4 regions of the Peribacillus sp. RS7 genome follow, and region 1 is predicted to be linked to each of the others. Evidence: a T-box and tRNA genes for the amino acid it is inferred to sense, from the RefSeq annotation. Region 1 holds a T-box; the other regions hold tRNA genes.
What was found. The T-box of region 1 lies ahead of argS (arginine--tRNA ligase). A T-box ahead of a tRNA ligase gene usually reads a tRNA of that ligase, here a tRNA-Arg.
Positions count from the first base shown of each region.

Region 1 (2,202 bases):
TTACTGGTAATATCGGTTACCATCATGTTCACCATTTAAGTCCAAGGGTACCTAACTATAAATTGGAAATGGCGCACAATAATACGCAGCCATTAGAGAACGTTCCAACGATTACTCTTGCGACAAGCTTGAGCTCACTCCGTTTCCGTTTATGGGATGAGAAAAACAAGAATTTTGTTGGCTTCAAAGACATAAAATATTTAACGAAAAAAAGCGTTTCCGCTCAAGTGAAATCTGAACTGTAACGTTCATGAATCATTCCAGACTCCCTTAATAATCCTTGGATTAGGGGGAGTCTTTGCTTCATATAAGCGACTCGATAAAGGAGAGAACTTAAAATGATTCGAATTGTCATTGCAGAGAATCAGCAAATGCTGTTAGAGGCAATAAGTTCTCTACTCAATCTTGAAGAAGATATAGAAATTGTCGGGCAAGCCAGTAATGGAGAAGAAGCGATCACTCTTGTGAACCAATTACAGCCTGATGTTTGTATCATGGATATGGAGATGCCTGTAATGAGCGGACTTGAGGCAGCAGAAGCTTTAAATTCATTTGAATGCAAAGTGATTATATTAACGACATTTCGAAGGACTGGTTATTTTCAACTTGCGTTAAAAGCTAATGTAAGTGGTTATTTATTGAAGGATGGCCCGAGCGAAGAGTTAGCCTGCTCGATTCGCAGAATAATGGATGGCGAGCGTATATACTCCCCCGAACTTACAGATGAGTCTTCCAACAATAATACCCGGGAAATGGGAGTGTTAGGCCTGTTAGCCGATGGTCAAACCACAAATGAACCATCTAATCAGCAAAGAAACCCAATTGGTACCGTAAGGAAATATTTTTCAACCATAAAGGATAAAATGAAGTTACCGGCTGGTTAGTCATATTGAGGCTTAATAACCGGTTGGATCTGAAATCCTGTGTTGACACGTATTTTTAAATTGTGTACGATGGATTAAATCATAATATTGAAAATTCTGTGATAAAGAGAGTAGTTCATTTTGAAATGGAAAGCGAGTTAGGGACGGTGTGAGCCTAATGCAGGACGGATGAATGAAGCGCACTTTGGAGAAATTTCTTGAAACGTTTAGTAGGGAACATCGGGGAGTCACCTCGTTAACAATGGAAAGTGGTCACGATTTGTGGCAACTAGAGTGGTACCACGGGAATCTATGCTCTCGTCTCTTATTTAGAGACGGGGGCTTTTTTGTTTTTTTAGGAGGGGAAATGACGATGAATAAAACAATTGCAGCATTAATTTCAACTGCTTTAAACAATGAATTGCAGGCAAGTGAAATAGAAAAATTAATGGAAAAGCCTAAATTAATTGAGTTAGGTGATGTCGCCTTTCCGTGCTTTACACTTGCAAAAAAATTTAGAAAATCACCTCAAGTTATTGCGTCTGAAATAGCTGAGCAATTAAACGGTCAATTGATCCACGAAGTGAACGTAGTGGGTGGCTATCTGAATATCTTCGTCAATCAAAAGATGGTGACGGAAAATGTGCTGCAAACCATATTAAGTGAGAAGGAGCAGTATGGTTCGAAGCAGCCTGTACAGGAAAATGTCGTGATTGATTATTCATCCCCGAATATTGCCAAGCCTTTTTCCATGGGGCACTTACGCTCAACGGTCATAGGGAATGCACTGGCTAACATTGCTGAAAAAAATGGCTACAATGCCGTGCGTATTAATCATTTAGGGGATTGGGGCACGCAATTCGGCAAATTGATTGTCGCGTATAAGCTGTGGGGAGACAAAGAGGCAATCGAAGCTTCCCCGATTCAAGAATTATTGAAAATCTATGTGAAGTTCCATGCTATGGCTGAAACGGATGAATCGTTGAATGACCAAGCACGCGCTAGCTTCAAGTCGCTTGAAGATGGAGACGAGGAGGCACTGGCACTATGGAAATGGTTCAGGGATGCGTCTTTAAAAGAATTCGATACGATTTATGATTTATTGGGCATCCGTTTTGATACCTATGCTGGCGAAGCGTTTTACAATGACAAGATGGATGTTGTTGTCGAGGAATTGAATGAAAAAGGCTTACTTACCCTTTCCGAAGGTGCTTATGTCGTGGAATTGGAAGATATGCCGCCTTGCTTGATTACGAAAACGGACGGTGCGACACTTTATGCGACGCGTGATTTAGCAGCAGCACTGTATCGTAAAAAGCAGTATGATGCGAAGAAAACA
Region 1 is NZ_CP168135.1:1,110,430-1,112,631, reverse strand. Features, by position in the region: gene ACDZ29_RS05685 (fatty acid desaturase) at 1-245, shown strand, start outside; gene ACDZ29_RS05680 (response regulator transcription factor) at 339-884, shown strand; T-box leader at 974-1,192, shown strand; gene argS (arginine--tRNA ligase) at 1,231-2,202, shown strand, end outside.

Region 2 (2,202 bases), 820 kb from region 1:
CTGACACCCATAGACTTTCTTCGTTATACCGGCCAACCGGATAGGAAATTACTGTCGTGTCCTGGTCGAGGATACGGTCGAATAGCTCCTTCGACTGAACCATTTCCGCTTCTTGCTGCTCTGCCGTCATCCGGTTCAGCTCCAAATGGTTGATAGTATGACTTTCGATCGAAACCCCATTCCTGCTCATCTCCAACATTTGATTTTCAGTCAGGTGATGACCTTTATCAATGGACTTCCCAATCATGAAGATGGTTGCTTTCATATCATATTCTTTTAATATGGGGAAAGCTTCCGTGTAGTTATCTGTATAGCCATCATCAAAAGTAAGCCAGACGCACTTATCACTTGGCATCCGATTTTCGGTTAAAACGAGGAATGCTTCTTTAGGGGATAATGTATAGTAACCATTCTCCCGAAGCCAAGTCATTTGTGATTGGAATTCCTCTCTTGGAACCCGTAGGCCATTACCTTCAGAAATGCTATGATACATCAATATTGGAAACTGAACCGCGGAATCGGCCCTTATCCAGTTTCTCGTATCGATTTGTTCCGGTTCGTCCTTTGAATCCTGTCCGGTGCCATTCTCCGCTGCCTCAACCACTTCAATGTCATCTTCCGCAATCGGCGCAGCCCTCTTTGTGCCTATACCCTCTAAAATCCCTTGTGAGCATGCAGGTAAAATTAATATCCCCAGCAATGCCACAAACAGTAAAACTCTGTATTTTCCCACTATCATTCTCCTATTTTTTTCTAGTATAATAGTACCAGAAAACCAACCAATAATAAAGTATTCCATTTAATGAAAAAAAAGGAAAAAGCAGAAATAAGAGACCCGCTAAGCGTTTAGATGATTTTTTCATAATTATTATTGCTATTAGCTTGAAAAGTTTGCCTATAAGAAATATAATAAATAAGTCGTCGACTTTTTTTATATGTCCCAGTAGCTCAGCAGGATAGAGCGACAGCCTCCTAAGCTGTAGGTCGTAGGTTCGATTCCTATCTGGGACGCTAATTTTAAAACCCTGTTACAATGCGGTATCTCCGCGTCGTAACAGGGTTTTTTCTGTTGGTATGGCCTTACCTATTTAGGCTTTTGAGGGGCTTCCAATATGTAAAGGTCGGATTTCTATACCGGTATGAGAAAAGCCGGAAGTATCGGCGATCAATACATTATGAAATTAACCATTTAATATTCGTTCAAAACTTTTTGACTCTGTTTAAAGAAATGTTTTAATTAATGATGTTTTTCGATATATATATCCACAAAAAAGTAATATTTTTTTGAAATATATGTTTTAACCTGTCCCATCCGGGTAGATAACTACTGTAAGACATTCTCACCAAAGGAGATGATGTGCACGATGAGTACAATCAGAAGCCAATGGAACAAAGAGAATGACGCAGCGGTGTTTAGTCCCGGTGATCAGCGTTAGAGTCAATTGAAGCGTTAGTCGATAACCAAAATGGGAATTACTAGTCTTCTCGCCCAAAGGAGGAGGATACTGATCATGAGTATTTACAACCTATGGAATCCAGAGAATGATGAAGCAATTTTCAGTCCGGGTGATCAGCAGACATTCAGTACGCTTACACTAGCAGATACGGATAAATACACACATACAACTGACGAAACACTTGAATATGAATTACACGGCACCGTACTGAATGAAATTTAACCCGAAGCAGTGATATATGGAAAAGGATGGAGCGAATGCTCCATCCTTTTCTGCTGTCTTTTACTTTTATATGGATTTCGCCACTTCATCAAGCGGCAATCTTTTGTCTGGAAAGATGGACCTGCCCACAATGAATTTGCCCACCCCGCCCCATGCAAATACCCCCCAAAAAAAAGGCCCTTTCACTATTAAGCTTAAAGTGAAGGACCCTTTTCTTTTATTTATCGAATTTCAGTTTGGCCAAAGCATCCGCTAAGGCAGTATTGATCGGCTCTTCTTTATTTTGCTTTTTCATATAATTGGAGACTTCATTTTTTGATACTTTTTGATTTTTATTTTGCCCTCTTCGTTTATTGTAAGAAGAAAGTTTTTCGTGAAAACCGCATTTACAGGTGAATGTCTGTGCTTCTCCTTGACCGCGCATTTCCATCTTTTTGTGACATTGTGGACATCTGGCATTTGTTACACGTGAAACACCTTTTTTGTGGCCACATTCACGATCCTGACAGACAAGCATTTTTCC
Region 2 is NZ_CP168135.1:1,933,225-1,935,426, forward strand. Features, by position in the region: gene ACDZ29_RS09920 (polysaccharide deacetylase family protein) at 1-733, opposite strand, end outside; tRNA gene ACDZ29_RS09925 (tRNA-Arg) at 938-1,011, shown strand; gene ACDZ29_RS09930 (hypothetical protein) at 1,512-1,679, shown strand; gene ACDZ29_RS09935 (DNA topoisomerase III) at 1,897-2,202, opposite strand, start outside.
Region 2: it has a tRNA-Arg gene. The T-box ahead of argS (arginine--tRNA ligase) is inferred to sense a tRNA for this amino acid. The anticodon was not compared.

Region 3 (2,202 bases), 660 kb from region 1:
CCTCTCAGCTTCATAAAGAACCCCATCTATCGGGTATACTATCCCCTTTTCAATTGCATTTCCGCATAGCAAACAAATATATTGATTCCCTTCTTCGCTATACCCTTGTTTAAGCTCATCCTGAGATGCACTCCAAAACATTTCAGCGTCCTTCATTAAACAAACACTTCCCCGTAAAGTTTATAATATAATAAACATATTATTAATTTGTTTGCTATATGTCAATGTTTTTTCTGATTTATTTATAATTTCACTAAAGTATTCAGGCCTTGCAAGCGAGGAGTCAGGGAATTGAGCTTTTACTGATTTCAACCAAGTTCAATGATCCCATGGCACTATGCCGATATAATCCATTGATTAACGAGTGTAATTTCCCATGTCGAAATAGAGCCTTCATTGTATAATTATCTACCCTCAATAATATGCTATATAAAAGCGCGAATAAGCTTAGAGGAGGATTATCATTGATAGATGAACATGAAGGGATTGTCCCTTCAATCCATAACCCCGATTTACATAAGGCATTACATCATTTATCCGAACAATTCAAGGTATCACTGCCAGAATTACGGGATACAATTGAAATACTTATACAAAACCAATCAAGTGTGCAGCAACTTAGTGAAGAAGATGATAAAAGTTCACCCGTTGAAGAATTGAAGACGGCAATAATCAAAAACCGTGAAACTATTAAAAAGAATCTTCAAACATTAAATAGGACTTGATTAAAATAGAAAAAGGCATCCAATGTTGGATGCCTTTTTTCCATGGAGCATATGAAATTCGTAGTATAAGTCCTTCGTTAGCTCATTAAGTATTAGCTAGGCACAAACTTAAGTATTCCTTCCAGATAAACACTTTGATCTTTTCGTGTGCATTCCCTCAACTTGATTCTTCCTTCTTTTTCTAACTCTTTGGCTAATTGGACTACTTTAGTTCCATCTTCGGATATTTCGACTGAGAAGAAATTGCCCCGAGTGGAAGTTTGAATGAACTTGAACAATCTATCTTTATTCATTTAAACAACTCCTTATCCATAACAAGTTCGACATAAAAAGACCATCCACCTGCGATAAATATGAAATAAAAAACTTCTTTTCGTCAAAACGGAACATTAATGGTTCAAAGGATGCAAATCGAAAGGCATTCTTTCTATATTCATCCAATATTTTCGTTCACACTTAAAGCAAAAAGTAAAAAAGCCAAAACCTTAAAAGGTTTTGGCTTTTTCAAGTTAGTGTCCCAGGAGAGATTCGAACTCCCGACCGACGCCTTAGAAGGGCGTTGCTCTATCCAGCTGAGCTACTGAGACATTTATGATATAAGTTGCGGTAAAACTTATGTATTACCTTAACTGTTCCCTTAGGACACTTCTTATTATAGTAGGATATCAAAAGAAAGTCAACGGTTTTTCATAAAAAGTTTTTTTCTTTTTTTATGTACCAGGAAGCGGGGAAAAACGCTTCCTGTTCATTATACATGAATTCATTCCATTTGATAAGCATTTCTTAATTCTTCAACGATTTTTCCTTCAAGGTCATAATAGGTGATTTCAAGTTTGCCTGTTCCCATTTCCAAAATGGCATAGGTTTTCTCTTTTCGTCCACGCGGCTGGCGTATGCTTCCCGGGTTGATGAAGAGCTTGCCGTCAATCGATTCGGAACCTGCAGCGTGGGAGTGACCAAAGCAAATAATATCCGCTTCGGCCTCTTCACTTTTATAAGATAAATTCATCAGGGTCATCTTTATGTTATAGAGATGTCCATGCGTAATGAAGAAACGCTTGCCTGCGATGTTCTCCACAATGTCAGTCGGATATGCCGAATCATGATCACAATTCCCACGAACAGCTAAGAAATCCGCCATGTGAGGATCATTTCTTTCCAACTCTGAATCACCGCAATGGATCATGGAAGCAACTTCTTGTTTATGACGGTCGGTTATCATGCTTATTTCATGAGTTAAGCCATGACTGTCACTCATTATTAGCACTTTCATCGTCATATTCCTTCTTCCCTTTTTAGAAATAAATCAAGTTTTTCATCTAGGGCCCTCAATGCGTGGGCACGGTGGCTGATTTGGTTTTTTTCCTCTTTTGTCAATTCGGCGTTTGTTTTACCCTGTTCTTTAACAAAAAAGATTGGATCATAACCAAATCCATTCGTTCCTGAAGGCTGTTCTGTAATCAAGCCTTCCATCGTT
Region 3 is NZ_CP168135.1:449,443-451,644, forward strand. Features, by position in the region: gene ACDZ29_RS02340 (DUF2087 domain-containing protein) at 1-156, opposite strand, end outside; gene ACDZ29_RS02345 (hypothetical protein) at 465-725, shown strand; gene ACDZ29_RS02350 (hypothetical protein) at 818-1,018, opposite strand; tRNA gene ACDZ29_RS02355 (tRNA-Arg) at 1,239-1,312, opposite strand; gene ACDZ29_RS02360 (metallophosphoesterase family protein) at 1,486-1,998, opposite strand; gene ACDZ29_RS02365 (XTP/dITP diphosphatase) at 2,001-2,202, opposite strand, start outside.
Region 3: it has a tRNA-Arg gene. The T-box ahead of argS (arginine--tRNA ligase) is inferred to sense a tRNA for this amino acid. The anticodon was not compared.

Region 4 (2,202 bases), 580 kb from region 1:
AAAGTATAATGGGATTAATGAGCCTTGCCATCAGTTCTGGCGTGTCCGTGAAGTTAATCGTCGAAGGACGCGATGAAAAAGAAGCATTAGAGGCATTGGAAGAGTTCGTTCAGCAAGAGGGTTAAAAGAAGAGGATGCCTAAAAGTGCATCCTTTTCTTTTATATTCTTCAGATTAAGAAAAAAGCTCCGAAAGTCGCTTAAGACGACTTCCGGAGCCTTTTTGTATAATAATTATTATTTAGAGTCTTTTTTATCATCAAGAGCGCTGCGTGTGATTACTTTGTCAATCAATCCATATTCAAGAGCCCTTTCGGAAGTCATGAAGTTATCACGCTCCGTATCTCTTTGAAGGACTTCAATAGGTTGACCAGTACGTTCTGCTAATATTTGGTTCAGTTTATCTTTCAAGTGAAGGATACGGCGGGCTGCAATTTCAATTTCAGTAGCTTGACCTTGAGCTCCTCCAAGTGGTTGGTGAATCATGACTTCACTGTTTGGCAACGCATAACGTTTGCCTTTTTCACCAGCTGCCAATAGGAATGCACCCATGGAAGCAGCCATACCGATGCATACAGTGGATACATTAGGTTTGATATATTGCATAGTATCGTAAATGGCCATACCGGAAGTGATGCTTCCACCGGGGCTGTTGATATATAGAGTGATATCTTTTTCAGGATTTTCTGCTTCTAAAAATAGTAATTGAGCTACAATTGAGTTGGAAACATTATCGTCAATTGCACTTCCTAGCATAATGATCCGGTCTTTTAATAAACGGGAGTAAATATCGTAGGCACGCTCCCCACGACTTGTTTGTTCGATAACTGTAGGAATTAAATTCATGTTCATTTCCTCCTTCGATTAAGAGAATCATTTAAATTCTTTATGTATGTATGATACACTTTTTGGTCAATTTAGGTCAAACAAAACAAACCCTATAATGGATAATTTGTTCGACAATTTTCTGGCCAAGGCTCCTTCCTGATAGATTGCTTTATATATTATGCCGCACAGGGATGAATTTCCACATTACCCATAATACCCAAAAGGCGAAGTTTTAAACCTGATAACCCTTGCAAAGGATGGGATTCTATCATATAATGAAGTCTGTCGAAAAAATATTTTCTATTACGCCCTCGTAGTGCAACGGATAGAACGCAAGCCTCCGAAGCTTGAAATGCAGGTTCGATTCCTGCCGAGGGCATTACCAATCTTCTGCTTAATAAAGTGGGGGATTTTTTATTGGCCATTTTTAAAAGGTCGCATCAATTGGGTTCTTGCGGTTTTTGATGGATTTACTCGATTTCCGTAAAATTCCATCGAATCTTGCTATGTCAGCTTTCTTTGGAAAATATTCGCCCACACCTTTGAAAAATGGTGATTTTTCAATAAAAGTAGTTGTGAAAATTGCATTTCTAACATATAGTATTTAAAACAAATACACTATTCAGAAATAAACGTAAGCGTTTTCATGGGTTTTTGTGTAGAATTTTCTCCTGATAATGTAAAATGGAGTGGGGGAGGGATGAATCGATGAGTATGAATATGAAAGCAGGACTTTTTCAACAGCAAACATTAAAGATGGCAATGACCCAGGAGCTAATGCAGGCTATTACATTGCTGCAATACTCCTCACAGGAGCTATCGGCTTTCTTAGAAAATAAAATGGTGGAAAATCCATTACTGTCCCTAGATCAGCCAACATCGGCTTTATTTCAGCCAACCTTTGACCGGAAAAAGGGTAAACGTACTCTTAAAAATACGTATGATGCCAACTATTGGATTGAACAGATCAGTGAAGATACTCTATCGCTTGAACAGCATGTCATGTCCCAGGTGAATCACCAGCAACTTTCCGGTGAGCAGCAGAAGGCAATGCTGCTATTAATTCATAATCTTGATGAAAACGGTTACTTAAGAACTCAGCTGGAGGATATATGTGTTCCAGGAATTTCTTCAGTCGTGTTGGAAGAGAGCCTTTCGATTTTACAGCAACTCGAGCCACATGGAATTGCAGCAAGAAATCTCCAAGAGTGCCTTTTGCTTCAGGTAAAAGCAGAAGGGGTGAATCAGCTGGCAGAATCGATCATAGAAAACCATTTCCTCGATTTTGCTGAAAAGCGTTGGAAAGACTTAAGTAAGAAAATCGGTGTTACAATGAAGGAGATTCAAGAAGTATTTGATTATGTCCAGACGTTGAA
Region 4 is NZ_CP168135.1:1,694,751-1,696,952, reverse strand. Features, by position in the region: gene ACDZ29_RS08805 (HPr family phosphocarrier protein) at 1-125, shown strand, start outside; gene clpP (ATP-dependent Clp endopeptidase proteolytic subunit ClpP) at 236-844, opposite strand; tRNA gene ACDZ29_RS08795 (tRNA-Arg) at 1,134-1,205, shown strand; gene rpoN (RNA polymerase factor sigma-54) at 1,535-2,202, shown strand, end outside.
Region 4: it has a tRNA-Arg gene. The T-box ahead of argS (arginine--tRNA ligase) is inferred to sense a tRNA for this amino acid. The anticodon was not compared.